3 regions of the Mesobacillus sp. LC4 genome follow, and region 3 is predicted to be linked to each of the others. Evidence: riboswitches for the same ligand, from Rfam matches in the RefSeq annotation. Region 3 holds a riboswitch; each other region holds the start of a gene.
What was found. A riboswitch is a leader RNA that binds a small molecule or an ion and turns the genes downstream of it on or off. The one in region 3 is predicted to bind cyclic di-GMP.
Positions count from the first base shown of each region.

Region 1: it holds a riboswitch for cyclic di-GMP, as region 3 does, so the genes downstream of both, AB5I83_RS20035 (amidase) here and AB5I83_RS11710 (DUF5667 domain-containing protein) in region 3, are expected to answer to the same signal.
Region 2: it holds a riboswitch for cyclic di-GMP, as region 3 does, so the genes downstream of both, AB5I83_RS09315 (OmpL47-type beta-barrel domain-containing protein) here and AB5I83_RS11710 (DUF5667 domain-containing protein) in region 3, are expected to answer to the same signal.

Region 1 covers NZ_JBGCUB010000008.1:34,572-44,660, reverse strand. Annotated here, with positions in the region: gene AB5I83_RS20065 (copper resistance CopC family protein) at 1-159, shown strand, start outside; gene AB5I83_RS20060 (copper resistance D family protein) at 162-1,259, shown strand; gene AB5I83_RS20055 (DsbA family protein) at 1,302-1,982, shown strand; gene AB5I83_RS20050 (disulfide oxidoreductase) at 1,985-2,398, shown strand; gene AB5I83_RS20045 (hypothetical protein) at 2,578-2,793, opposite strand; gene AB5I83_RS20040 (PspC domain-containing protein) at 3,051-3,317, opposite strand; gene AB5I83_RS20035 (amidase) at 3,812-4,705, opposite strand; cyclic di-GMP riboswitch class I at 4,747-4,844, opposite strand; gene AB5I83_RS20030 (hypothetical protein) at 5,146-5,433, opposite strand; gene AB5I83_RS20025 (hypothetical protein) at 5,551-6,015, opposite strand; gene cspC (cold shock protein CspC) at 6,543-6,743, shown strand; gene AB5I83_RS20015 (class I SAM-dependent methyltransferase) at 7,115-7,756, opposite strand; gene AB5I83_RS20010 (cell division protein FtsK) at 7,889-8,239, opposite strand; gene AB5I83_RS20005 (hypothetical protein) at 8,434-9,063, opposite strand; gene AB5I83_RS20000 (aminoglycoside 6-adenylyltransferase) at 9,078-9,956, opposite strand; gene AB5I83_RS19995 (hypothetical protein) at 10,036-10,089, opposite strand, start outside.
Region 2 covers NZ_JBGCUB010000002.1:601,068-611,156, reverse strand. Annotated here, with positions in the region: gene AB5I83_RS09315 (OmpL47-type beta-barrel domain-containing protein) at 1-4,232, opposite strand, end outside; cyclic di-GMP riboswitch class I at 4,308-4,392, opposite strand; gene AB5I83_RS09310 (hypothetical protein) at 4,520-9,157, opposite strand; partial or broken gene AB5I83_RS09305 (flagellin) at 9,381-9,494, opposite strand; gene hag (flagellin Hag) at 9,841-10,089, opposite strand, start outside.
Region 3 covers NZ_JBGCUB010000003.1:160,827-170,915, reverse strand. Annotated here, with positions in the region: gene AB5I83_RS11735 (efflux RND transporter permease subunit) at 1-297, opposite strand, end outside; gene AB5I83_RS11730 (2-phosphosulfolactate phosphatase) at 627-1,385, shown strand; gene AB5I83_RS11725 (LysM peptidoglycan-binding domain-containing protein) at 1,474-2,892, opposite strand; gene AB5I83_RS11720 (QueT transporter family protein) at 3,732-4,217, opposite strand; PreQ1 riboswitch class I at 4,224-4,268, opposite strand; gene AB5I83_RS11715 (pirin family protein) at 4,452-5,297, shown strand; cyclic di-GMP riboswitch class I at 5,363-5,446, shown strand; gene AB5I83_RS11710 (DUF5667 domain-containing protein) at 5,541-6,758, shown strand; gene AB5I83_RS11705 (FbpB family small basic protein) at 7,180-7,308, shown strand; gene AB5I83_RS11700 (sporulation protein) at 7,326-7,718, shown strand; gene AB5I83_RS11695 (protein kinase family protein) at 7,787-8,401, shown strand; gene AB5I83_RS11690 (STAS domain-containing protein) at 8,664-9,512, shown strand; gene AB5I83_RS11685 (N-acetyltransferase family protein) at 9,657-10,089, shown strand, end outside.

The DNA of each region.
Region 1 (10,089 bases), on a different contig from region 3:
AGTGGACTGGGTGATGACCCAAATCCTGCTCCGCCTTCATCTGACAAAACGGAAAACCAGCAAGAACCATTGTCGGATTCTGTTTTAATAACAATATTGATCATTTTGATCCTTATCATTGTAGGCACATTCTTGATCTTTTTTAGAAGGAAGAAGTAATCATGATCACATTAACCATTATCAGTGAAACACTACTTTACCTATGCTTCTCCCTTCTTATGGGAGCCTTTGTTTTCAGCTTAATACCAAATTCGTACAAGCCGGAAATTCGGATACCCAAGGGCATCATGATGTCTGCAACAGGGGGTATAGCCTTATTTTCCTTTGTGCCAGTATTATCACTAATTCTCCATTTATATCATGATCTAGGATTCTTAACTACGCTTCAATCCGTCCTCTACACATTTGAAATCGGAAAAGCATGGATCCTTACCTTTGTTCTCGCTAATCTATTATTTATTTATATTGTTTGGGTTGATTATCGAAAAAAAACAATCTATGCCTTAATTGGACTGGCTTTTACCTTCCTATTAATATTAGCCCTTGGATGGTCGAGTCATGCAAGCTCACTTGATCAATGGAAAGGGTTCCTGACCCATTCGGCACACTTTACCGCTGTAAGTGTTTGGGTAGGTGTTCTGATCGTCGTGAGCTGGTTCTCAACCAATCAATTGAACTGGTTATCATTTTTAAAGTGGTTCAGGCCACTGGCTATGGTTTGCTTTTCCGTAACAATACTATCTGGCTTAATCCTGATGTCGTTCGTCGTGGAATTTAAGGATTACCCAACTTCCTGGAGTATTTCTTATGGACAAGCTCTCTTACTAAAGCATTTGCTCATCCTGCCCTTAATGGCTTATGCCTTTATTAACAGTTTTCTCGTTCGAAAAAAGTTGTTGGCGGACTCAGCGTATAATCCAATCCAATGGACAAGAGCTGAAAGCATCGTGATCCTTTTTATATTTTCTGTCACTGCAGCACTGGGTCAGCAGTCGCCCCCTCATGAGATTGCACTAACTATTCAAACTGAAGGAGCTTCAAGACTTTTTTCAACCATATTCAGAGGGAATATTGATCCTGATTTAGTCGTCCAATTCTCTGTAAACGGGATCAGCTTATCTTTTTTCGCTTTATCCTTTGTTTTCTTGGCGCTCATCATTCTGTCATTCAACAGGAAAGTTCCAATCATCATTTCGTTTTTCATGTGCTTCTTATTTGTAATATCCGGCTACTTATCTCTTGTGCTCAGTCTTCAATAAAACAAAACTATCTTTCCCATATAATTTTGAAGAGGTGTTAATATGAACAGCAATACAAACAAACCATTTAAGATGGCCGTCGTTATAACCATCATTATTTTTGCCTTATTAATTGCTTTAGTGCTAGTGAATAATATGAAATCAGATACTACTAATAATGTTAGTTTTGACAAGCAACCGTCAATTGAAGGACAGCCTGTACTAGGTGACCCAGATGCACCGGTGACGGTTGTAGAGTTCGGGGACTTTAAGTGCCCTGCATGTAAAGCATGGAGTCAAAATTTCTATCCGCAACTGGTAAAGGACTATGTTGAAACAGGAAAAGTTAAGTTTGCTTATATCAATGTTCTTTTTCACGGAGAGGAATCCAAGTTAGGGTCTCTTGCTGCGGAATCTGTCTTCAAACAAAATCCAGAAAGCTATTGGATTTTCAATAAAGAGATGTTTAAGGCTCAACCAGCAGAAAACCATGATGATCTTTGGATTACCAAGGAAAAGATATTAGAAATTGCCTCCGGTATTCCCAACATAGATGTAGAACAATTAGAGGCGGATATCAACGATCAAACTGAAATGGATGAAGTTAATAAAGATTCACAATTAGTAGAGGAGTTTGAAGTAAAGCTTACACCAAGTATTATGGTCAATGGAACGATGGTCGAGGATCCATTTGATTACGAACAAATCAAACTACTCATTGACCAGGCGTTAGAGGATAAATAAGGATGGATATTTTAAGAAAGTACTCTCTTTATCTAGCTTGGCTCGTATCAGTCGTTGCCACCTTAGGCAGCCTATATTTTAGTGAAATACGTGATTTCATTCCTTGTGAGCTTTGCTGGTATCAACGGATTCTGATGTACCCACTAGTTTTAATACTTGGAATAGGAACCTTTCAAAATGATCCATCTGTGAAGCGTTTCGTCTTGCCTATGGCAGTCATCGGTTGGTTTGTTTCATTATTCCACTATCTACAGCAAAAAGTACCTGGTTTTGCAGAGATCAAACCTTGTTCCAGCGGTGTTCCTTGCAGCGCTCAATATATAAACTGGCTAGATTTCATCACCATACCATTTTTAGCATTTACAGCTTTTTCATTAATCATAGTGTTTATGGTACTAATAAAAAAACAAAAATAAGGCAGTAAACCGCTATAAAGCTTTGGGAGATCCCAAAGCTTTATTTATTGATTATTTCTATCGGTGAAAATATAGTTAAGTCAATTCTAGTTCAACAAAACTGCAGCTTAGTCAAATAAAAAAACGCCAATAACGGCAGCCTGAACTTCAACTCTCGCTCTAAGTAGATTAGATGGTTTTTATTGAAGTCCATATCTTAGTATTTGATATCTAATAACCTCGTTGCCAAATGTGAACCATAATAAAAGCAATAACACAATAACGCCCATCATTAAACTAAACCAAGCAAAATATTTATTTTCCTTATTTATTAAAGGGTACAGAACAATTAACAATGAACCAAAAGCAAGGGTGATTACAACCGTAAGTTGTCCTGTTAGTGTTTCAAACACCATAGAATCCCTCCCTTATCAATATAAATATTCCAAAATTTTTTTCTGATTTTTGTTAAACTAATTTTCCTCTTAGTTAAATCGTGAGAGCATTGGAATTCCAATATAACCTATCAAGATTCCAACTATTAGTACCCAGAAGTAACTCCATTTCTTAAAATCTTTCATTTTCCCCTTTCGCCTGACCCTTTTTATAATTTCTTTTTCCACTAACCTGCATCTTCTTTGAAGAATATTTACTATATTCAAAAATTACTTCCCTAAAGGAGACCCATGTAAAAAAAGATTACAAATACTAAAGCAGTAAAAATAAATGCTAACAATGCAGTTTTAATAGTGCTCTTCTTTCTTACACGATCTCCGTAGAATAAATCGTCTTTCTCCATAAGTGCTCCTAAAATCAGATAGAGTATTGGCGATACTGGCACGAATATAAATACCAATCTCACAATAAAGGATGAAATGAAAAGAGCCTCTGCGATTCCTCCACATACACCTAAAAATACATAATCCGAATTTGACCTCATCAGCCTATTTCTTTTCAGTATTTTCACCTCATATAAACGTATTTTACAGTCTGATTTATTTGCAATTTGATTTTATTATTTAAGTTCTACAATAAATAGTCTCATACCTTTAATTTAAGGTCGTGTTATCTTACTCTTGATTTAATAACATGAATACGATTTCTTCTTCAATTAAAATCCTCGATCCAGAAGATTTTCAAAAAAGGCGCATCTTCTTCCTGAACCCATGCATCCGTTTGGATAAAATCTATTGTTTTATTTACATTCACCCTCATAGTTCAAGTTTGACTAACCGCTTCACCAAATGTTACTTATTAAGCGAATGATCATTCTTGGAATAAACATTGATATGTTCCAAACAACTTCACCGACTAGCTGGTGTTTAAGAAATTCTGCAGTTAATACTCAAAATCAGGTTAAAAACCCGCTAACTACCTTTATAAGGCATTTAGCGGGTTTTTCTAAAGGAGTTTTTTTTCACTCTGCCAATGTTCTTAAGGAGCCATTTTCATCCAACTGTGTAAATAATGAATGGCAAAAGTCACATCCGGTTGTGGATACGCACTCTTCACTAAAGAAAGCTGACTATACATATGAGCAGCACCTTCTTCATAAAAACTAACAAGATTGGCTTCTTCTGATTTGCCAGTTTCTACTCCAATCACAATGGGTTTGCCAAGAGAGGAAGCATATTGTACTTCATTTCTCACTAGTTCAATAATTCCGTTTCCTCCAGCAGCCTGATCGCGGTATGCCATAATAGTCGTATAACTTGTTGTCTTAATCGCCCAACTAGCTAAATTACCTTTCCCGTAAGTATTGCTATATGCAATTTCATCAAACCAGAAAGGAATATCGATTCCAAATGTAAGTCCAAGTTGTTCTGAAGTAACAGCAGCATGATTGATAATATTTTGATATGCAAGTACAGTATTCTTGAATTTTGAGTTCCAACCACTATATAGATATGGCTCTATATCTAAATGAATACCAGTAAATCTTTGTGTCTGTGAGGCTGATTTTTGGTAGTTTCCTACCCAATTAAAGAATTCCTTAGAATAAGCAGAACCTTTAGAGGAAACCCATTGCGGCGAGCCATCTAAAGCGTGTATTTCTATGCCTTTTTCAGTTGCTTTTTGAATAAATGATTTATAAGTATCGAAAGGAATGTTTTTATTAATTTGAAGGTATATTTGCTGAACTTGATTATTTCCTGCGAATGAAAGAATCTCTTTTCCTTGCGTAGCAATCGTTGAAGTATTCCAAAGCCATGTTGCCGTGGGAACTCCTGCGTTAGCATGAGCTTTAATAGGTTGAGAAAGGGTTTGAAGAGGACCAAAACCCATAAATAAGATAAGACTTAATAAGAGGTATTTATTGATATTCATATTCTCCGCTCCTTTTTATGGCCAAGACACCATTTTAGGAGTCTGGCAACCTGGCAACCATATGCAAAGGAAATATCTCTTTACACTCAGGCCCATGGCTTTGCGTCCTTGCCTTTCAACAAGTTTGCCTTTATCAGTTTTTTATTTAATTTGAGTATATCCTGTCCTAGTATCAATTGGAATCGAATTTTTTGAACTATTTCAAAAAACAAAGTACAATATTGAGTCTTGTTCACATTATTGAGTAGGATAAAAATAACATGCACTGGATTGCTTGATCACGTTTTGTATGCCACAAGAAAACACGTTATTGTATGCAGTGTTTTTTAAGAGAGCATACAAAAATATTTTCAACTTCAATGTGCATACCTTGTTATTGAATATACACACCGTTTGTTATTCATAAAGGCCTGCACATTATAGAAATAAAGGGAAAAAAGTCATTGTTTCCTGCGTATTCGTTCTAAAAATATTGGGGCTATATTTAGTAAGATAGAAACAATGGTCAAAAACCATAATGCCCTTGCCATACCAGGTACTACATCAGCTAATGCCGCCCAATCTTCTATTTTTAGCCACCGAGATACATAACTGTAATCTGCACAAAGTGTTAATGCTGTAAATGATAACCCCATCGCCATCGCAAGTTTATAATCCTTCCCTGCTGTATACATATAAAGATTGATAAGCGTTGCTACTATTGCAATAACCCCAAATATTACCCACATAACTATACCTCCGTATATTTTTAGCCGTTTGTTGAATAAGGAATTCAACAAAGGTGATCCAATCCTCCTTGGATGATCGCTCACGTTGGCTGAAATATAAACTTTACAAATATACATCTATTCAAGTGGTTTAAGCAGTTCTCCTATTAATTTGTTTGATATGTTTAAAGCTTCTTTTCTATTTGTTGCAGGTCCAGATATTAATAGCCCCCCTTTAGGGTCCCATTCATATGTGGCATTATCCCTTCCAGACTCAAGCAGTTCGTAAACGATAATAGTTAGCTCACTTAAATCCTTATTTATATAAAGAAAGCCGTAGGGGGAATCCCCGAGTGATAAAGAGCCGCCGTTTTCAATAAAAACAACTTCTACTTCCTTCTTATCAATGATAATATTTTTTGGCAACTCTCCTTTTATATCTATGGTTCCTTTAAAACGATCTTGGTTAAAAATTTTTCTATACAATTTACCTTTAATTGTAATTGTAACTTCTTTATTTAATTGATTGCTTTTATTACCAACTCCGTAAACGATTCCGTCAAATGCTTGATTGATTTCTTTGGGTACGGAATACCAAACCACAAAGCTAACTATACCTATTAGAAATATGAAAACTAAAAACAACTTCTTTCGTTTTATTGGAATACAGCCCCCTAATTAGAATAAACTATGAATCTAATAAATCACTGAATCTAAGGGTGGAATAAGTTGCAAATATAACTATTCGCTACCTTCGGATTGATTCCCTTTGATTTCTTTAATAAAATCCTCAACCAGTTTGTTCTATATGATGAAAACATCTGAAGCAAACATAAAATCTTCACAATGGGCTGCGCGGGGACCTATCCACTTGATGTTACAAAGCTTAGGGTTAAGGACTTACATAATAACTTCTTTGTTATTAAAGCAACCTTCATAGTCAGCGAGAATAGACTCTTTCCAAGTTATGGCCGGGATGATTTGCTATATTTTTCGATCCCTGTTATGATGAATAAGAATTATTTTTGTTCGGTGTAAAGGATAGTATAAGTATCAACTTTTCGTCTTGATGATCACTTTGGGCAAGGATAGTAATACGTTGTGCGATAACGCACTAGGAGGCAACAAAAATGGAACAAGGTACAGTTAAATGGTTTAATGCAGAAAAAGGCTTCGGATTCATCGAGCGCGAAGGTGGAGACGACGTATTCGTACACTTCTCAGCTATCCAAAGTGAAGGTTTCAAATCTTTAGACGAAGGTCAAAAAGTTACATTTGACGTTGAGCAAGGTGCTCGTGGAGCTCAAGCTGCTAACGTTCAAAAAGCTTAATCTTAAATCGTTTCTACAAACAGGCTCTTTTTAGGGCCTGTTTTTTATTTTTCCAAATATATTTCCAATAAAAAACCCCGCTCAAGATCTGAGCAGGGAGATGGAACCGGTAATGTAAAAAGATTTAAAGATAAAAGGTTTGTTTCTAGTATAACATACTGGTTTAACGATAGGCTGATTTTATAAAATTTATTTGCTGCGTAATAGCTAATACTGTTTCATTAGAAATAACATGAACAGATGGCCAAAGGAAGAATCTCTGTGTACCTTATTTAGGTCCTTTTAAACTCCCTGCCTTATATTTGAACAAACTCATCTAAAGGAAAAATTATGCCTTCGTCCCCCTACCATCGCTATATAGGAACAGAACATTACGAAAGTTTCATTGAATCCTTGCTTCCTGTAACAGCAACAGTATGATACCCTCTTGAATCTGGACCTCTGATAAAAGATACGTCACTAAATCCTGCATTCTTCATAGACGGTATTAGTTTATTTTCAGTAATACTTCTTATTCCTTCCCAGGTCTCCTCTTCTTTACCGTCAGAAAAAGCAAGGATTATATTTCCTTTTGGTTTTAGTATCCTATATATTTCTGATAATGTCGCAGTTATATCAGTCCAAAAATAAATTGTTTGGATACTGAGGACTGTATTAAAATTTTCATTTTGAAAGGGCAAGTTTTTGAAATCTGCTTGTACTAGTTTTACTTTTTTTTCGTTTATTGCCTTTTTATTTCTCCTTCTTGCTGATCGAATGATTGTTGGAGAGATGTCCAAGCCAACTATTTCTTCAGCTAAATCCTTTTCAAAAATTAATTTAATTGCATAACCTGCCCCACATCCTAACTCTAAAATCCTGTCCCCTTGTTTAATATTCATTAGCTCTAATGACCAATTTGTTTCAGTCTTGTGCTGTCTCACCATTTTTTCACCAATATATGTACCAATCATTCCTTTTGGCGTTTGATATTGACTATCAATGAACTCTCTAGTAGCTTTAAGGAAACCCATAGATAACTCCCCTTGAAATGTTCTAATACCCTATAATCTAACAAAATTAGGATTAGCTCTTTTTTATCAACTAGCTTGATGCAACAGTAATCCTTCCGTGATTTTTGCAAAAAATACTTTAACGCACATTGTTCAGAATATTAGCTCATGGACTACGCCAACTAAATTCATAAATAAGCCTATTAAGGCCAAACAAAAACCGATCACAAATGTCCAGGGATTATCTTCTTTTTCTCTATCAAAAGTTCCAAAGGTTAAGACACAAAAGATGATTGTTATAATTGGAAAAGCAATATAAATTGGTCCGAAGGCAAAAGATACACCACCTATAAACATAGCTATGATGCCAAAAGGGTTTTGTCCTTTAATACTATTAATATATTCCCTATCAGCTTCTGAAATCTCCTCATGATCCGCATAATATAATTTCTCTTTAAGTTTTGTGAATCCAAAGGAATCACTTACCTTTTTTAAGAATTTCATAAATCCCCCTATACACTTGAAGCATTGGTTCTTCAATTCTTGGCGATTAACTTATTCATAAATTGGAATACCAAATCTTTAAGCGCTATTCGAAGTCAAGAAATAAATTCCTATAAGGATAATCATTACAACCAAAAGAGCTAAGAAGAGACGCTTCAAGTATAATTCCCCCTTATTGTTATTCTTGTTACCGGTTATTCAATATCATCATCTGCGGCTTCATATTCAACAACACTCATTTCTATGCCCTTGGGTAGAGTTTTCTCTATATCCTCCATCGTTCGGAAAATCTGGTGATTCGATATGATATTTAATGCATCACCATCATACGAAATCCAAAATAACGTTGTATCCTTCTCAAGTGCAGCCACCAATACATCCATTGTTTTACGTCTGAATATTGTCGTTACTTTTCTTATGTCACTACTAAAAATGTCTTTCTTGAGTGACCACACAGCTATATCGTTCATACTGCCACTTGCATAAAAATATGGGAGGAGCATAAGAAATTGCTCTTCATTTCGCAAAATAAATTTATTGTAAGATTCATTCCCTATTAAAAACACTGAACGTTCTATTTTGTATCTTTCGATCAGCCTATTCATTTCCTCCTGATTATAAAGATCAAGAGTGACAACAGCATAGATCGGAAACTGATTTAATTCCTTCATCCAATCACAGTAAAAAACAGCAGGATCCAATTCACAGTGGTCTATTTCAACCAAATATTTGTATTCTCCATCTATATCAAAAGGAAAGTGCCCACTAAAATCCGGTTGGTCTTTTATATAGTTTCTTGGCAAATATCCAACTTCTATCTTCATACTTTTTCTCACCTTTAAATTTCTTTTGCATCCGAAGGCAGATGCCTCACATGTTTAAGGAATTCCGTCATTTTTTTATCGTCTTCAAATGGATATGAGAATGATAAATGATTTGCCACATCTTTTGCTAAAGTTCTAAATAGCTCGCATGTAACAAATATGGAATCCCAAAAGTTGTCATAAGCACCATCGGAATAAGTTTTTCCATACATCTCCCAATAGGGTTTTGGAAGATAATTTTTAAAGTATTTGCCCATCTTACCTGTTGAGACCTGGAAGTCATATCCTGTTCCAGTCCACCATGAAACCATTTCATCAAGTGAAACTCTCGTCGTATCTTCATACATTAATTTTGCGTATGGCAATTCGTCTCGCCAAATTCCTTTTGCAACGTTTTGTAAACACCACCAAAAATTATTGGTACAACTCACAAACATCGCTTCTGATGGCTTTTTTACTCGATAATCAATATCTGTGGGCGGAGGAATGATCGGTAAAATGTTGTCCTTATCCAATAATGGAACTGTTAGTTTATCACTTCCATAACCATTTATCATTGAATGTATTGTTTCGATATGAAGGTCAATTCGATTTCCATCAGTAAAAAGCATTAAATATCCATATGAACGTTCAAAATCCCTCTCCAAACCAATTTGTTGATCCATTTTGTCTGGCTCTTGAAGCATCAGTAAATCCCCAAAGATATTAATCCAACCTTCGTCTTCTAAAAAAGATGCAATTTCCGTCACTATATATACAATATCGTAATCTTGAAAAATATCTTTTGGAACATTAGGGTTCGTTCGGGATCCGTTCATATAGACAGCCCGGATTCGTTCATCCTCTTCAGCTACCCTTAGTATTAAATCATACATAGCTTTTTCACTTCTCAAAATGTTTTCATCCCCTGTAAATTACAGTTTCTTTTTAATCACCTTCAACCCTGATTCTTTCACTTATCTCAACAAGAACTTACTCCATAAACTCAATTAACTCTGCTGGAACTTGTTCAAAGATATAGACTTC
Region 2 (10,089 bases), on a different contig from region 3:
TTTACATCGACAAGAGTCGAACCTATCACAAGGTAACCATTATCAAGATATGCTCTGAATTCCAATTCTACTTTACCTGGCTTCCAGTCAAAATCCTCACGCTCGAATTTGAAATGACCTTTATCCGCTTGTTTAAACAAGCCGTTATTATCAACCTTAGGAGCCACTCCATTTAATGTCGCTGTTGGAACATCGAATGAAGAACCCGCAAATTCACGTGGGAGGTTCGCCTTTACAGTGAAGATGCCTTTATTGCCTTTAATGACTTTTGGCAGAACCTCTAGAGTTGCCGGGATGTAAACAACGAGTTCTTTTTTAACCGTAGTAATCCAGCCCGCATGGTCAGTTACTGTAATGTTTAGTTTGTAAACACCTGGCTGGTCAAGAGTCAGTTTATCGCCATTTTTGTAGGCAACACCGTTGATGGTCACTTCTTCACTTGCAATGCCTGAATGTCCGTCGGCAGCAGTATACGAAATGGCGAACTCTGAACCAAGCTTATACTCTTCCTGCACATCCACAGAAATCGTTGGTGCTGTTTTATCGATTTTAACCTGAGTTTTATTAACTTCTTCTTTATTGCCAGCTTTGTCGATGCTGTAATATTCAACCTCAATAATGCCTTCTTCAGATACCTCGAAGCTTGCACCTTCAATGAACTCTGAGCCATTGATTGAATAATATGTTTTGTCTACTTTGCTTAAGTTGTCATCCGCATTCAATACAACCTCAAAGCTTGTGTTGTACCAAATATCTGAAACATTATCTGAAGTCACAGGTGCTTCACTGTCAATTTTAACAGTGTCAGTTTGAGTTTGTTCAATGTTGCCTGCTTTGTCTACACTGTAATAGAAAACTTCGTAAATACCGTCTGCTTCAAGCGAGATTTCTGTTCCTTCAGTGAAATTCTCACCATCTAATGAATAGTAAGTTGCCTTAACTCCACTTAAATCATCAGTTGCAGTCAGCACGACTTTCATCTCACTCTGATACCACTCATCATCGAAATTAGAAGTTGTCACCGGTGCCTGGTTGTCCATTTTTACAAGTTCTGTTTTCACTTCTTCTACATTTCCAGCATTGTCGACACTATAGTAAGAAATTTCATATTTCCCTTTTTCCTTGATCATTAGGGAATTACCTTCAATGAAACCCGAACCGTTGACGGAGTAGTAAGTTGCCTCAACACCGCTTAGATTATCTGTTGCAGATAATTCAACTTCAACACGATCCTTATACCATTTCTCTTCAAGGTTGGAAACTGTAACAGGAGCCTGATTGTCTACATTTACTTTTTCTGTTTTAATTCCTTCTTCGTTTCCGGCAATATCAATGCTGTAATAGGAAACCTCATAATTTCCATCATCAGGGAACACTACACTTGTGCCTTCCGTGAATTCTTCACCATTAATAGAATAATAGGTTTTGGAAACTCCGCTCAACTCATCAATGGCTTTAAGACTAACTTTAAAACCTCCACTTACCCAACCTTCTTCAATATTAGATGTAGTAAGGGGTGCCTGACTGTCGATTTTAACCGTTTCTGTCTTAACTTCCTCTTCATTGCCCGCGTTGTCTACACTATAATAGGCAACATTATGAAGCCCATCACCTGAAATAGAGAATTCTGTTCCTTCTACAAATTCTAACCCGTTTATAGAATAGAAGGTTTGTGAAACTCCACTTAGATTATCAGTTGCAGATAATTTAACAGCAACGCTTTCTTGATTCCATTTTTCTTCAATATCTGAAACAGTAACTGGCGGCGCTTCATCTATTGTAAATACAATTGTTTGAACCTCTTCTTCGTTTCCGGCTATATCCACACTATAGAAGGAAACTTTTCTATCACCTTGAGCTAATTCAATAGTTGTACTTTCAGTAAACTCCGATCCGTTAATCGAATAATAGGTAGTTTTCACTCCACTAAAATTATCAACTGCAGATAAATTTAGTACTTTTGCTTCTTTATACGTACCGCTCTCTAAATCTGCAGATGTTACCGGAGCTGTTTTGTCTACTTTCACTGTTTCTGTTTTAACCTGCTCAACATTCCCTGCCTTATCTGTGCTATAAAAAGAAACCTGGTGGGTGCCTTCTTGTGAAATAGAAGCAGAAGAACCTTCGGCAAAAGATGCATTGTTAACAGAATAATAGGTTTTGTTCACACCGCTCTTTTCATCTTCCGCAGTTAATTGAAGGCTAAAATTAGATTTAACCCATTCAGAAGGAATATTAGATGTTGTAACTGGCGGGATTTTATCCAATTGAATTTCTACTTGAACCACATTGGAGTAATTTGACTCTCCAAATCGATCGTGATTTGCTGTTACAACATAACTATGTGTACCATCATCAATATTAAATATTGCTAAAGACGTTTTATCTGTTTTTCCAATAAACTCAGCATTTCCGTCTTTCATTTCATAAACATTAAATGATGTTATGCCATTAATCACATTCCATGTCAATGTTGCAGTTTGTCCAACTAATGATTTAAGTTTTAATACCGGTATTTCCACTTCCGGGAAAACGAGTGTTAAGCTAGTTTGACCTAGTTCTACCGATTCCCCAAAACGGTCGCTGTAGGATGAAACCTCGTAAGAATATTCGCCCTCAGGCATATTCCTCAAGGTAAGAGATGTAGAACCTATGACTGTATCTACTAAAGTTCTTTGATCTCCAATAACTTGATAAATGTAATAACCAGTTGCAAATTCAGATGCTGCCCAGCTAACATTGATGTCATTACCATTTCTCACAGTATTTTTTACCTGAGTCGGCGCTTGCATGATTGGATGTACTAATTGGTGAGAAATATTTGATGATATAGGTGACTCCCCAAAGCGATCGCTAAGAGATTGCACCTCATAATCATAAGAACCTTCAGGTAGGTTTTTAAAGGTATAACTTGTACCATCTGTAGTTTGAATAAGTTCTTTTTCTCCACTAATAACTTGATAAATATTATACCCTGTAGCAAATTCTGAACCATTCCAAGTTAAACGGATGTCATTTCCGTTTAGAATCCTAACAGTTAAGTTTTCTGGCGGGGCCATTACAGGATGCATAAGTTGATAGGTCAAATCAGAGACAGACTCAGATTCCCCGAATCGGTCACTGTAAGAAGTTACCTCAAACTCATACAATCCTTCAACCATGTTTCTGAACGTATACCCAGTGCTGGAACCTTCAATAGGCTTTACCAATATTTTTTGGTTATCAATAATTTGATAAATATTATAACCAGCTGCAAATTCTGATTCTTCCCAGGTTAGACGAAGATCATTGCCATTTAAAACTTTTAAAGACAGATTTTCTGGTGCCTGCATAGTCGGATGCTTTAAAGTGTATGAAAGATTAGATGCCTCTGCAGACTCACCAAATCTATCGCTGTTTGAAGTCACTTCATATTCATAGTTACCTTCCGGAAGATTTCTGAATGTATAAGAGGTGCCATCCATTGTTCGTTCTAGCACTCTTTTTCCGTCTATTTTTTGGTAAACATTATATTCTGAAGCATATTCTGATTCGTTCCAACTTAAACGAAGGTCATTTCCATTTAAAACTTTGAATATCAAGTCACCCGGTGGCTGCATTTCTGGATGAATCAATTCATAAGTAAGCTGAGAAGGTGTGATTGACTCACCAAATAAGGGATGCGCAGATGTAACTTCAAAGTTATATTTCCCTTCTGATAACTTCCTAACTGTGTAACTTGTATAGGAACTATCTAGAGTTTTAACACGTTCCCTAACCCCATCTGTCACTAGATAAATATTATACTCCGACGCATTAGGGGCAGACGACCAACTTAAACGAAGATCATTTCCGTTTAACACTTTAACAGTTAACTCATCAGGTGATTGCAACTCTGGATAAGTTATATTTACACTCACACTGTCTATGATAGTTGATTCAGAAGTACCCTTAACTGCGGTCACAGCGTAAGTATAACTCCCCTCTGGTACATTTCGTATGTAAGCTGAGGTTGTTACACGCTCATCAATCATTTCCCATTGATCACTATTCAGTTCGTATACTCTATAAGCATTTACCCCAGAGATTGCGTCCCAAGTTATCCGAACGTTAGCCGGAGAATATTCGACAGCTTTGACATTCTGAGGCTGTGGGATAATTTCTTCAGCCAAAGGTTTTAACAACGGCATGACCATTTGAAGAACTAGTAAAATAGTCATAAATACAGAGATTCTTCTAGTTTGTTTGTTCATATTCATCCTCCTTTTCCGCGAAAAAGGCACAAAAAAATGCCTAAAGATATTTAGGCATACTTCCGCTAAATACCTTGTGGGAACCGGCTGCCATCCACATATGTGGTTCAGGCCCTTGGCTTTGCGTCTCATAGTTTCCTATGATTTGCCTTTTTCACTAGATATTTCATATATACTACTATTTTATTAGCAAACAAATAGAACGTCAATATTAACAAAGACTATTTTCCTATCAACCGGTTATTTCTACTAAGAAAGGAGTAACAAAGTAGTTACTCCTTTAAGATTTAAATAACAGTTAGAACAATAGTTGTTTTTAACGTTCCATTTTTTATTGTAATTGTAACACTCCCCGAACTTGCTGTAGTAGGTATCGTTATTAAACCGTTGGAGTCAATAATGGCCCTACTAGGAGTTGAAATACTATACGTTGTTCCCTGAGTCGAATGTGAAATATCCTTTTGAGCACCGTCGCCAAATATCCCAGTAACCACTAGTTGTTTGGTGGACCCTTTATTTACATAAGTAGACCCTGCATCGACATTAATTTTGGTAATTAACGTGCTCAAATCTTGTGCTACCGTTAAGATAAACTTCTGGTATACTGTACCATTTTTAATTGTAATCGTAACATCTCCATACGTGGCAGACACCGGTATAGTTATCTTTCCGTTTAGATCTATAACTGCACGACTTGGTGTTGAACTTGTGTACGTTGTTCCGGTCGAGCTTGAAGTTAAGTCTTTTGTTTCTCCATTTCCTAAAGTACCTGTTACCTTCAGCTGTATTTCTTCCCCTCGATATCCTCTTGTGGATGCTGAATCAACCTGGATATCCATTATTTTTCCGCTTAAATCTTCTTCCACTGTGACCACAATCGTCGTGGACAAGTCATCGTTCCTTACAGTAATGGTGGCAGGACCATAGGTTGCGCTTGTTGATATGGTAATCTTTCCATTAGAATCTACTACTGCACGACTTGGTGTTGAACTTGTGTACGTTGTTCCGGTCGAGCTTGAAGTTAAGTCTTTTGTCTCTCCATTTCCTAAAGTGCCTGTTACCTTCAGCTGTATTTCTTCCCCTCGATATCCACTTGTGGATACTGAATCAACCTGGATATCTGTTATTTTTCCGTTTAAATCTTCTTCCACAGTGATCACAATCGTCGTGGACAAATCACCGTTCCTTACTGTAATGGTGGCAGGCCCATAGGTTGCGCTTGTTGGTATGGTAATCTTTCCATTAGAATCTACTACTGCACGACTTGGTGTTGAACTTGTGTACGTTGTTCCGGTCAAGCTTGAAGTTAAGTCTTTTGTCTCTCCATTTCCTAAAGTGCCTGTTACCTTCAGCTGTATTTCTTCCCCTCGATATCCACTTGTGGATACTGAATCAACCTGGATATCTGTTATTTTTCCGTTTAAATCTTCTTCCACTGTGATCACAATCGTCGTGGACAAATCACCGTTCCTTACTGTAATGGTGGCAGGCCCATAGGTTGCGCTTGTTGGTATGGTAATTTTTCCATTAGAATCTACTACTGCACGGCTTGGTGTTGAACTTGTGTACGTTGTTCCGGTCGAGCTTGAAGTTAAGTCTTTTGTCTCTCCATTTCCTAAAGTGCCTGTTACCTTCAGCTGTATTTCTTCCCCTCGATATCCACTTGTGGATGCCGAATCCACCTGGATATCCATTAATTTTCCGCTTAAATTTTCTTCCACAGTGATCACAATTGTCGTGAACAAATCACCGTTTCTTACAATAATGGTGGCAGGCCCATAGGTTGCATTTGTTGGTATGGTAATCTTTCCATTAGAGTCTACTACCGCACGGCTTGGTGTTGAACTTGTGTACGTTGTTCCGTTCAAGCTTGAAGTTATGTCTTTTGTCTCTCCATTTCCTAAAGTGCCTGTTACCTTCAGCTGTATTTCTTCCCCTCGATATCCACTTGTGGATACTGAATGAACCTGGATATCTGTTATTTTTCCGCTTAAATCTTCTTCCACTGTGATCACAATCGTCGTGGACAAATCACCGTTCCTTACAGTAATGGTGGCAGGCCCATAGGTTGCGCTTGCTGGTATGGTAATTTTTCCATTAGAATCTACAACTGCACGGCTTGGTGTTGAACTTGTGTACGTTGTTCCTTCAGTTGATTCGGTAACATCCTTTGACATTCCATCGAAATATACTCCTCTAATAATTAACTGACTGACATCACCAATTTGAAAAAAATTATTAGGTATTTCAGCTTTTAATTCAACTAACTCATTAATGGGAATATCTTCTACGGTGACAATTACTGTTGTCCTTAAAGAACCATTGGTTATATTAATAGTCGCATTCCCTGGTGTTGCGGTAGCAGGTATGGAAATTAATCCAGTGGAATCTACAACCGCTCTGCTTGGGACCGAACTTCCATAAGTAGTCCCTTCTTTTGATGATGATATATCTCTTACTGCCCCATCTAAATATACTCCAGTTATTACAAGTTGAATTTTATCTTCTGCATTCACTGTATAACTATTTGATTCTGTTATTATGTCAGTAAGAATTTCACTTGGGTCTTCTTTCACAATAATTATAACCGTGGCTTCTATGGTACCATTCCTAATGGTAATAACAGCTTCACCATATGTAGCTGAGCCAGGAATGTTAATATTACCATTTTGATCCACTAAAACCCTACTCGGAGTTGAACTTACATATGTTGTTCCCGAATTGCTTGATTTCATATTTCTTTCTTCTCCGTCACTGAACCACCCTTTAACTGCTAATGATACAGTATCACCCCGATGTAATTCTTTAGTGGCAGGGGAAACTTCTAATTCCTTCAATACTGGACTGCTCACTATGATAGTGCTTTTAACAATTTTCCCATTATTCTTTGCTGTAATTATAACTTCACCATTTTGTGCTGATGCAGGTACAGTAACCAAACCACTTTCATTTACAATTGCTTTGCTGGAATCTGAGGATACGTATGTTGTTCCCTCTAAGCTATCGGTTACATCCTTGGATGAACCATCAGACATCGTTGCCCTGACCATTAATTGTATCGTTTCTCCTGCAGGTACTGCTCCTTCGGAAGGTGACATGGCAAGACTCTGAACGGTAGGCGGTCCAGTTACTGTGACAGCAGCTTTTGATTGTATTCCGTTATAGTTAATTGTAATTGTTGCCGTACCAGGGTTAGCTTCATGTGAAGCAAAAACCAAACCATTTTCACCAACACTTACACTCGAATTATCACTTACATATTTAATACCCGATGAACCTGAAGTGATTTCTTTTATAACACCATTTTCTGAAACCTCTACATAAAGTTGTTTCGATTGTCCTGGCGAAAAAGATAATGAAAATGGCTTTAAACTGAGAAACGACTCACTAATTTCTCCTGGTATCGTAATTTTCACACCATCTTCCACTGCTCCATTTTGTGCTTGAATATACACAAAACCTGGCTCTGCATCTGGAGATACAGTGATTAGCCCATTTTCATCAACTAGTACCTGCTCTGGATTAGTTGATAAGTAAGTTGTTCCAGCTAAGGAAGTCACATCACTTGAAGAACCATCCGTCATTTTTAGAACTGATTGAAGTTGAACAGATTCACCAGGCTCAATAATTAAATCTTTTGGAGATAATTCTAGACTAGACGGAGAAACAGGAGCAATCGTTATTAAGCCACGCACATTAAACGAATACTTACTCAGGTCCCATACACCATCATTCGCACCTATAGCAGACTGTCTAATATACCTTGTATTCTCTTTATTATCGATTAATCTAAAATAATTGATTTTCCACAGGCCTAGTTCATCAAATTTATCAATTTTTACAGTTCCTATATACTTGTCTGACTGCCTACTGAAATTCACACCAAACGTTCTGCCGCTTGGTTTGCTGAAGTTTGCATATACACTGCTTATTCCGGAAAGGCTGTCTACAATTTCAGCAGTATATTTCACTAATGCTTCTGTTTTAGAAAGTTGTACTACCTCAATAGCTAAGTCTTTAAAAATTGGTCCAATGAGGTCTGGAGTAGTTCCGCCTACTTCAAAGATGCAGCTACTAAAATCTCTTTTCTCATAATTGCTAGAACTGTATAAAGTAGAATCATAGATTGTTTTACTATTGTACTCTTTGTCATACATATAAACGTATTGAAGTTTCCATGTTCCTATTTCTTCAAAAGTATCAATATGTATTTTACCTTCAAATTTTTGAGATGTTTGATTATAGTAAAGGTACACATTTTGCGTTCTGCCACTCGGCTTTACAAATCTTGCAGAAACACTCGAAACTCCAGATTTATCATCTGTTACATCTGCGACAATTGTAGCAGATTCATTTGCCTTAACAGCAGTTTGATTTATAACCTCAATTTCATTCAAGACTGGTGGAGTGAAATCTTCTTTAGGCGGCTCAGGTGGTTTAGGTGTAACCCCACTTACATTAATGACATAAGGAGCATAATCAAATTTTTGAGTACTGGAATAACTACTATTAATATCATAGACGTAAGCCGAATTATCTTTATTATCATATAAAGAAATATAGTTTAGTTCCCATTCACCTGGATCATCATATTGTGAAAAGCTTACAGTAGCCTCATATTTATTTGTAGTTTGATTTAAATAAAATGTTAAGTACTTACTATTGTTGTTCGGGGAACGATAATATCCTGAGACTGATCTCACACCTGAAAGGTCATCAGTTACTTCTGCAATGAGTTTCACAGAATTTTCGGGTGTTGCTTCGTTGGCTGAAATCTCTAAGCTTTTAAGCTCAGGTGCTGTCGTGTCGGGCGTGGGCCCTTCGATGATAACATCTGTTGCATTGGCTAGAACAGGAGCAATCCAAAGTATAAAAATAAAGAAAACAATCATTGTTTTTTTTATAGTTTTCTTAGATAATAGCAACTTTTCTTCCTCCCTTTTACTAAGAGTTTTGAATGAATATCTATAATTAAAAAAACGACTGTTGAAACAGTTCCCTTTTATTTTGCAATTTTAAGACTGTACTTTTCAACTTGAGAAAAAATTACTTTTTGATCCTCTATCATTTTTGAGTCTAAAGACCCACTAAAAAACTACTAAAAAAGAGATCCGTTAGAAGGATCTCTTTTTTAAATTTTAATTAAGATTAACGTAATAATTGAAGAACTCCTTGCGGTTGCTGATTCGCTTGCGCTAACATAGCTTGAGATGCTTGAGCAAGAATTGAGTTTTTAGTTTGGTTCATCATTTCCTTCGCCATCGTGCGAACATTTACTTTCATAAATGACCAGACTATATCTTCACCCTCTAGCATCCTAGTAGGGGCCGGGCACTTCGGATTCACAATGCTGATGACCATTGTTTCACCTACGGATTTCATCATCATAGCTTTCGCCTTAGATGGCCTATCCTAGTCGTTGAACCTTCTCCACTCTTTCGAGACAGGAGCTTGGCTGCTGATTGCCCAATCTTTTCTTTTTTCTAACCATCACGCTTGTCGTTTCCAACTACGTTGTGGCAAGAAAAGCTCTAAGGGGTTTCCAGCAATTCACCCGATTATGATCTCTGGCCGTTACCAGCCAGGACGACTGTGCTTGTTACTGCTCTTAGGCAGCTAAAGCATAATCAACGTCACGGATACGAGATTCCGCAGCAGTTAGGTTTTCAGAAGCATTGTTTAGGTTGTTAATTGTATGCTCTAAACGGTTCTGTGTTGCTCCTAAAGAAGAACGTTGAGCAGAAACAGTATCGATTGCACCGTCAATTGCTGTTAGCGCAGCATCAGTATCTGTTCCTGCTGCAAATGCTGTTACATCAATAGCTGCTGTATCAACCCCTAAAGTTGTTGCATCCAT
Region 3 (10,089 bases):
ACGGCCACGTTCAATCGTTAGCTGCATGGAACTTTTCCCGATATTGCTGGTCGAAAGGACTTCCTCTACACCTTCAATGCCGAGGATCTTTTTTTCAAGCGGAGTAGTGATGGTTCTTTCCACTTCAATTGCAGGCAGCTCACCGGCATAGATTTCCACATAAGCACCATCCATCTTGATGGATGGAAAAAGTTCCTTATCCAGCTTCAAAACTGAAAAGCTGCCAATCATTAAAACTAATACAACCGTCAAACTGACTAAAATCTTTCTTTGAACAATAAATCTAAATAAACTCATAAAATCCTCCCCATTATTATCGCAAAATAGGATTGTGAAAAATTTCTATTTTATTCACCCAAAAACAGATTATACACATATTAATAGGAAAAAATAACTATTTTTTTGTGTTTTTATTAATATTTCCCATATATATACCTGTTGGAGTACTTTAATCACTGGGTAAATAAAGAAACTTCCATATCCTTTAAGATATTTCCATTTTATCCCTCGTGGTGAGATTTCATAATGAGCCAGAGACAGATTTTTATATAGGGCTCAAGACCGAGAAGGAATAGGCATGTAAAACGAGAATATAATTTCGTAGAAAAAAATGTGAGGTGAATTTCATGTTCAGCCAGGCTCCTTTTAAAGTGAAAATGGAATGGGGAAGAAGAGGGGCGAGGGAGGCAGCGGAGCGAGGAGATATTATCATCATTGTCGATGTACTAAGCTTTTCATCAACCGTTGTAGCTGCATTGAATGCAGGGGCAGTGATTTTTCCTTACCCTCCAAATCGCGATGGCAAAAAATATGCGAGCAGCATTGGGGCCCAATATATACTTGGCAGGGCAGAAGCAGCAAGGACGGGAAATCCCACCTTGTCGCCAGTGACATTTAATGAGGAGCATCTTAACGAGCGTTTTGTTTTAACTTCTCTTAATGGTGCATATTGTTCCTGGATTGCTGCCAAAGTGCCAGCGCTATTGATAGGGTCATTACTCAATGCATCAGCAGCAGCTGTTCTTGCCGGTAAGCTGCAGCAGGAAACAGGAGCGGACATCACGATCGTCTCTTGCGGAGAAATGTGGAATGATGCTCGTGAAGATGAAGATGGACTGAGGCCCTCAGTTGAGGATTACTTAGGTGCTGGCGCAATCCTTTCAGGTCTTGGCGGCAGCAAATCCCCGGAAGCAGAGGTATGCGCCGGAGCTTTTATGGTTTCGGTCAATCGGTTGAAAGAACTGGTCTGGGATTCGGGCAGCGGACGTGAATTGCGCGAACGGGGATATGAAGATGATGTGAAGTATTGCTGCCAGCTGAATGTGACCGGCACTGTGCCAATAATGAAGGATGGAAGATTTATAGAAGGAAATGAAGATATCTGACCTGGTGCTAGTAAAGATGGAAAAATACTAATAGCCTTCTAGAGTCAGCTTCACTAGAAGGCCATATGAACAGAGATATTTATATGTTTTACTTTAACTTCTTAATATTGAAGTTATCCTCCAGCAGCGCCCAATTTTGCGGGAATGGGTACCCGAGCACCCAGTAGCTGACACCACGCAGATTGTATTGTTTGATCAAATCAAACTTTGCCTGGGCACTTCGGGCGTCTTCGAACCATACTTCGTGTTGCTGGCCCTGTTCATCGGTGTAGCGGAAATAAGGCGATGCGGCCACTGTATCGTATTGAATCGCAGCTCCGTACTTGATGGCGCGGCTGACAGCTTCCTGTGGACTGTATGTTTCAGCTTCCTGGCCCTGTATATGGGGAATGATCCAGTCCCTGGCATACAGCTGGAAGCCCATCAGGATTTTATTCCTTGGAATCGCTGTAACTGCATAATCAAGCACCCTGCGGATTTCGTTCAATGGTGAAACAGCCTGTGGTGAACCAAAGCGGTATCCCCATTCGTAGGTCATCAAAACGACGAAATCTGCTATCCTGCCATGTGCGGGATAATCATGTGCTTCGTATAATAGCCCTTTTTGGTCGGCCCTGACTTTCGGGGCAAGAGAAGTTGAAACGAAATAACCTTCTTTATGAAGCGTATCAACGGCTTCTTGCAGAAAAGTATTATAAAGCTCCCGATCAGCAGGAAGTACATTTTCAAAATCAATATTCAAGCCGCGGTACCCTTTTTCACGCATGACAGAAAGGATATTGTTAAGGAGTGTGGCACGATGTGCTTCACTAGCCAGTACTTCATGGGCAATATTTTCTCCGGCTTCAGTGGCTGTGAAATTGGTTATCGACATCATTGGCAGTGCGCCTTTTGCGAGTCCTGTCTGGATAGCTTCAGTATCGTCCTTCATATAAAGGACCAGCGACCCGTCAGGCTGGATGACATAGGCAAACGGGGCGATATAGGTCAACAGGTCGGCTACTCCCCCGACCAGTTCAATGGCCATTTCATCGGAATGGTAAGTGAAGGCATTCGATTCAATCGTTGGTTTCGGTTTTGGGATGACCAGGATCGTCCCTGGATAAAGCAGGTTTGGATTTTGGATTTGATTTGCCTTGATGATCGCCAGTACGGTTACAGCATAACGCTGGGAAATGTTCCAAAGAGTTTCACCGCGTTGGACGGTGTGGCGGGAAGCGGGTATGCGGAGTACGGTCCCGGGGTAGATGAGAGCAGGGTTGGTAATGGCATTCGCCCGAATGATGGCGTCTACAGTTGTTCCGTACCGCTGGGCAATCGACCATAATGCCTCACCGTTTTGAACGGAATGGAATGCGTCATAAGATGGAATGAGCAAAGCCTGGCCCACAGCCAATTGATTAGGGTTTTCCAGGCCATTTATTTCACTGATTTGCGTTACGCTCACCTGATATCTGTTTGAAATCTGCCACAGAGCTTCCCCTCTTTGTACAACATGAATGATCATAATGAACCCCCTCACGAAAAAGTCCTACAATATGCTATGAGATAAAAAGGGATTATATGTTGAAGGAGGACGTTTATTAATCTCATTATAAGAGTCAGTGTTAGCCAGGTTCAGACTAAATTGAAGAAGAGGCGGATTGAAATGTCTGAAGCAGGTGAGAGTTCGGACAAAATCAGAGGAGAAGCCGGTTAGAATGTCTGAAGTAGGTGCGAGTTCGGACAAAATCAGAGGAGAAGCCGGTTAGAATGTCTGAAGCAGGTGAGAGTTCGGACAAAATCAGAGGAGAAGCCGGTTAGAATGTCTGAAGTAGGTGCGAGTTCGGACAAAATCATAGCGGAAGCCGCTTGAAATGTACGAAGCAGGTGCAAGTTCGGACAAAATCAGAGGAGAAGCCGGTTAGAATGTCTGAAGCAGGTGAGAGTTCGGACAAAATCAGAGGAGAAGCCGATTAGAATGTCTGAAGTAGGTGCGAGTTCGGACAAAATCATAGCGGAAGCCGCTTGAAATGTACGAAGCAGGTGCAAGTTCGGACAAAATCAGAGGAGAAGCCGGTTAGAATGTCCGAAGTAGGTGCGAGTTCGAACAAAATCAGAGGAGAAGCCGATTAGAATGTCCGAAGTAGGTGCAAGTTCGGACAAAATTAAAGCGGAAGTCGGTTAGAATGTCTGAAGTAGATGCAAGTTCGGACAAAATAGCAGCGGAAGCCGTTTAGAATGTCCGAAACAGGTGCGAGTTCATACCAAAAACGGTTGAAGCTTAAGTCGATATCTAAAGAAAGACTCCAACTTTGAGGCAAAACAAAACGCATGGACTCTCTTCATCCATGCGTTTGATCTATATTAAACTAATTTTTCAAGGTTTATGCGTTTGTGAATCGCAAGCATTACAGGTATACCTACAGCCATAACCGTTAATTCACCTGCGGCTGTTGTCAGCCATGTGAACCAGAATGGCAATTGGAATGCCAGGTTCAGCTCAATCGCAATCAGGAACATCGTGAATGTGAAGACCAATGTGTTCACAACCATGCGGCCAATGATGCTCTTAATATATTTTGCTGTGAAAATCGTAATCAGCAAGGAGATCACAGACTGGCCAACTCCAAAGACGAGGTCATAGGCGACCATTGGTGAAAAGAGCAAATTGGTTAAAAACACACCCAATACGATTCCAAAAAAGTATTTCTTATTGAAAACGATCAAGTGGTTAAACATTTCCGACACGCGGAATTGTACATTAGTGAAGCCAAATGGCTGGATGACGGCAGAAACGGCAATATATAGAGCTGCAAGAATCCCGTTCCTCACAATCGTTCTAGTGTTCATTTTTCATCTCTCCTAGTTTTTTTACGTGGGATGGTTACGAACCACGTTATTTAAAAGCCAATTTTATATTATATAGGATAAAAGACCTTCTCACAATATAATTTTCTTAGAATAATAGTTGTCGGGCGACCACAAGATATCTCAGCTTAAATTATCTTTATTTTAAAATATAACGCTGCCTTGTTATAATTTGAGAATAGGAAAGTAAGCAGTATGATAAAGGGGTTTTGAAAAATGTTCATAAGAGATATCAAGAAGCATTGGACTGTTCAATATGAAGAAAGAGGGATGCCGCATGTCCAGGCAGGACTTGTGCTGAACCCACAAGACTGGAGGGAACTGGATCCTTTCATTTTAATGGCGGAGGACTGGTTTAAGCGCGGGACTTTCTCCGATCACCCGCACCGAGGCTTCCAGACGATTACGTATATCATTGATGGCAGGCTGGAGCACATTGACAACCATGGAGGCCACAGCATCCTGGAATCCGGTGACATCCAGTATATGAACGCAGGCAGCGGCGCGCGGCATGCTGAAGAGGCAGTCGACAATGATATCGCGCATACATTGCAGCTCTGGCTGAATCTTCCGAAGGAGCTGAAGGGCACTACCACTTCCTATCAAAATGTGTATTCCCAACAGGCACCGGTTGTCCAGTTCGAAGGCGGTATCTTAAAGGTGTACTCAGGAGAAACAGCTGGTGTAAAAGGGCCTCTCGAACCCTTGGTGCCTTTTACATTATCAGAAATTCAACTGGCTGAGGATACCGAATTCACATACTCATTGCCTGAGTCACATAATGCATTCTTGTATGTTCTTTCAGGAGATATTGAGGCCGGTTCAAGTCGTACACACCTTAAAAAGTCGGCTGCGGCAACATTGACTTTCAATGACGGAGGCGAGGGGACAAGCGAACTAAGCCTGAAAGCAAACCTACGATCAAGGGTGTTGGTCTATTCAGGAAAGCCGATCAAAGAGGAAGTGGTTGCCTACGGGCCGTTCGTTATGAATTCGATGGATGAGATCCGCCAGGCTTACCGCGATTATCAGGAAGGTAAATTCGGCGAGGCAGCTGAATAACCGAAACTTTAAAAGTTTCTATTTATTTTTTCCTGTCGAATAAGTAAGATAAAAGTAGAATTAAAATCCGATAATGGCAAACCCAGGGAAACCGGGGGACGCAAAGCTACAGGGGCTAAAGTCATCGACCATGCCAGCCAGATGCCGAAGATTCACATAGCTAATGTATGTGTGCTGCTCTTCGGACAGCACTTTTTATGTCGATTTTAATTCCAATATATAAAAAACAGTGGGGGTATTGGAATGAAAAAGCTTTTAGCATCAACAATTTTAACCGGAGTGTTTGCTTTTGGTACTGCAGCATCTGCAGATGTGCTCGGCGAAACGGTAGACCCGGGAACGACTCCAGACGAGTTTTTATTTACTTTTGACCAACTATTTGAGGAATTGAAGCTTCTAGTTACCTTTGATGATGAAAAAGATGCCCAACTCCTTCTCGAGTTTGCGAATGAAAGGCTGGCTGAAGCTGGCGCAATGTCAGAACAAGAAAAAACAGAATTCGTCCAACAGGCTTTTCAAGAATATTTAGAGGCTCTTGAGGAAGCGGAAGAGAAGGTTACAGAAGTAATTGTTGAAGAACAGACTGATTCTGAAGGTGAGGACGAACTGACTGAAGAGCTGGAAAATGTTTCTGAGGTTGAGGATGAACTTACTGAGGAGCTTGAAGATGAGCTGAAGGAAGAAGTTGAAGAAGCAACGGAACAAGCAAAGATCGTTGCTAATGTTGTTAAAGATCTGGACCAGGAAATGGTTTTACAGCTGCGCGAACAGGAGTTGGGTTACGGCCAAATTGCTCAAATCTTCTGGCTGGCAGAAGCAGCTGGTAAAACAGTTGAGGAAATCACTGCTTTATATACAGAAGAAAAGATCGGATTTGGCCAGGCAGCCAAGCAGCTTGGCGTCCATCCTTCGAAAATGAAAGGTCTCGCATCAGGAAAAAAACAAGAATCTGAAGAAGACCAAGAGGAAGATACAGAAACTGAGGAAAACACAGAGGGATCAGAAGAGAGCAGTACAGAAGAAGCTGGACAGCAAGCAGCTGAAACTGTAACTGAAAATGAAAGCGAAGAAACAGCCTCTGAACAAACCACGGTCCAGCAGGTTGGCTCTGCTTCAGCACAAAGTGAAAAAAGCTCTGGAAAGAAAGCTGAAGAGAAGAAAGCTTTAGCAGCAAAAAAAGCTGAAGAAAAAAAGCTTGAAACAGAGAAGAAAGCTGAAGCCAAGCAAAAAGATGCAGCAGAAAAAGCAGCAGAACAACGAAAGGAAGCTGCAAAAAAAGCTGAAGAGCAGCAAAAAGAAGCAACCAAAAAAGCTGAAGAACAAAAGCGTGAAGAAACCAAGAAAAACAAAGAAAAACAAGAAGATGAAGACAGCGAAGAAGACGATGAGCAAGACGATGAGCAAGGTGATGACAGTGATGATAATGGAAGCAAAGGAAAAGGGAAAGATAACGGCAAGTAACATTGAGCAAGTCAATGCTGCAGAATTAACTGCCAGTTTGATTTCAATGAATTGACGGAATGTACACTGTATTGTATGATTATCGTATAAAATCATATAGTCCTCCTAAAGGGGAGTAGCTTTCACAGCAGAGTCGTCATTACGGAGAATCCCTCCCGGCTTTGCTGGCAACGACAGTTGTTAGCAAGACCTTTACCAAACTTGGTGAAGGTCTTTATTTATTTTTAACCTTCACCAAACCAGGTGAAGGTTTTTTGTTTAGAAAAACAGCGGAGTGGACGCCTTCAATAATATGAAAAAAACAGCTCTGGTTCCATGAACTTGCATGCGAAAAATGAAGGAACAAATCTGAGCTATTTATAGATATAAAGAGGCATTTTACGATCGAAAAACATAAATTTAAGTATTGGAGTGTAGGTGTATGAAGAAATTACAGCTTAGCTTTGATGAACTGGTTAAGAAGAACAGAGAAGAATTGTTAGCAGATCATAAACAGATTGAGCAAATTGAAAAGAAGCTTGATGAAAAGTACATCAATCAAAAAAAGTAAATAGATGGAGGAACAGGATGTTATTACGGAAGTATATGTCTTTGCTAGGAGTAGGTTCGGCCCAGATTGACCTGATTTTGAAGAAGGATGTTTTAATTCCTGGTGAGGCAGTGAATGGAAAGTTCTTGATCAAGGGCGGAACTGTGGATCAGGATCTGCAGCTGATTGAGTGTGCCCTTGTCATGGTGAATGTAAAGACAGAGGAAGAAAGCGTACTAGATACTGTGACAATCGATGTGCAGTTAAGGATCCAGCCGGATGGGGATGATGTTGTGCCGTTCAGCTTCCTGCTCCCGAAAGATGTTCCTCCTTCAAATAAGGATATTTCCTATCATTTTAAAACAAAATTGGTTTTCAAGCAGGGTATAGAAAGCTGGGATGAAGACCTGATTAAGGTTGTAAAAAGATGATTTGCAGGATCGGTGATGGTGAAACCCCCCGTTGGAGCCATTGGGAATAGACTGAAAGGAGCAAAAGAATGAATCAATATGAACATCTTGCAAACAGTGTTGTATATTCAATCCGAGGATCAAAGGCAGCTTTGGTTCATAAAGATTCATCACTAAGGCTGGTCGGTGAGGGCAGGAGTGCGTTCGCATTCAGGATTAATGGTACAGATCTTGTTCTAAAGGTCTTTTTCCCTCAATTTGAGAAAGTGGCCGCAGAAGAAGCCGGGATTTATAAGGAGCTTGCCGGAATTCCATTTTTCCCTACTCTCCACGAATCCGGACGCAATTACTTAGTCATGGATTATGTCCGGGGCATGACACTCTATCAGTGTTTGGCAAATGGCATGCCGATTGCAGCCGGCCATATCGAGGAAGTCGATCATGCCCTTAAGCTAGCAAGAGAAAAAGGCCTGAATCCCTCAGATATTCATCTGCGGAACATCATCATCACACCAGATGATGAAGTCAAGCTTATAGATGTAGCCCGATTCCGGCAAATGAAGCAATGCTCCCAGTGGGAGGACCTAAGAAGTGCATTCTATAAATATTACAGAAGTGAACGTTTTCCGAAAAAAGTGCCAGAACCTGCGATAAATTTAATAGCATTCTTCTATAAAAAAGGACTGCTGCCAACGATTAACTAATTCAATGGCTGCAGTCCGTTTTTTAGATAGGAGACTTCCCCCTAAAAACTAGTGAAAACTAAACATGCTAAGAAAATGTCCTTTATTGAAATCCCGCAAAAAAGAAAGCGGTTTTACTCCACTGACTGAAAAGAGGTGTAAGCTCAAAAACTTGTCCTGCATTCTGAACCTGCGTTATGATGGATTATAACAGTCCAATTTGGAATATTATCCGCAGGAAAAATATAAATCAATTTGTCGTTGAACATATGGAGGAATATAAATGACAACCGAACTGCAAGCATTAGGAGAAGCAATCGTCAGCAGGAAGCATGAAATCGCTAAAGCTGTGCATAAAGATAGGTATACTGAAGCCGCTTTGACAGAGGCGCAGAAATATGAACTTGGTAAAATTGAAGTTCAAATCCTTGAGATCAGGGCGAATTTCATCGAATTATTCGGCCAGGCATTGATTGAGCATGAAGACCAGAGCAAGGTTTTTGAAAAAATCACAAATTGGGGCAAAGAAACCGGAGAATATATCTATAAACTTGGTGCTTCACTCGATGAGGCTCTTAAAGATACAAGCTATTATCGGAATCATATCTGGAAGGCACTCAAACATGAGGCCAAAGAGATGTCAGCAACAGTCATCTTTGAAGTATTGGATATTATTGATCCTTTAATGGACCATGCAATATACAGCTTCAGCCTGACATTTGTCGACTCGCACCAAAAGAGTCTTGAGAACGCCAAGACAGCATTATTGGAATTGTCCGTGCCAGTCGTTCCATTAATGCCTGGTGTAGGGGTATTGCCTCTAGTAGGGAATGTTGATACGGAAAGGGCCCAGTTGTTGATGGAAGAAACGCTGGATCAGGCTGTGAAACTCAAGCTTTCTCACCTTATCTTTGATGTGTCAGGAGTTATGATTGTCGATACAATGGTTGCGGACCAGCTGTTCAAGGTCATCAACGCTCTATCACTAGTTGGTGTCAAGACAATCATGACGGGCATCCGCCCTGAAGTTGCCCACACAATGGTGACACTTGGTCTCAACCTCGAAGGAATCATGGTCAAATCAAATCTTCACCAGGCATTCAAAGAGATTCAAACTTTGCAAAATGCATAAAATTCGAAAGCTGCCCACGCAGCTTTTTTTTTGCATAAAAAAGCAGGATTCACCTTCTAAGAGGAGAATTTCCTAGAGGGAAAGTAATGATTTTTGCATAAAGAACCTGCAGGGATTGAGAAATATAATTTTGGAGGTGATGGCATGGCTGAGTTGAATATACGGCCTGCTGAAGAACGAGACATTCCAAGGATACACCATTTAATGACCCAATACATTGTGGATTTTTATAAGAAGCCAAAACCAAATGAAGATGAACTGAGAAATTTAATTCAACACTTGCTGGCTCATCCTGACTTTGGTTTGCAGTTCGTGGCTGAAATAGAAGGGGAAATAATCGGCTTTGCAACCCTGTATTATACTTTCAGCACACTTCAGGTAAAACGGGCGGCGATTTTAAATGACTTATTTGTATCAGCCGAGGCAAGAGGCCAAAAGGCAGGAGAGCAGCTTTTTGAAAAATGTCTCTCCCATATCCGGGAAAATAATTTCGCTTATATGACATGGGAAACGTCCAAGGATAATCATGCCGCACAAAGTCTTTACAATAAAATGGGTGGAAAACAGTCAGACTGGC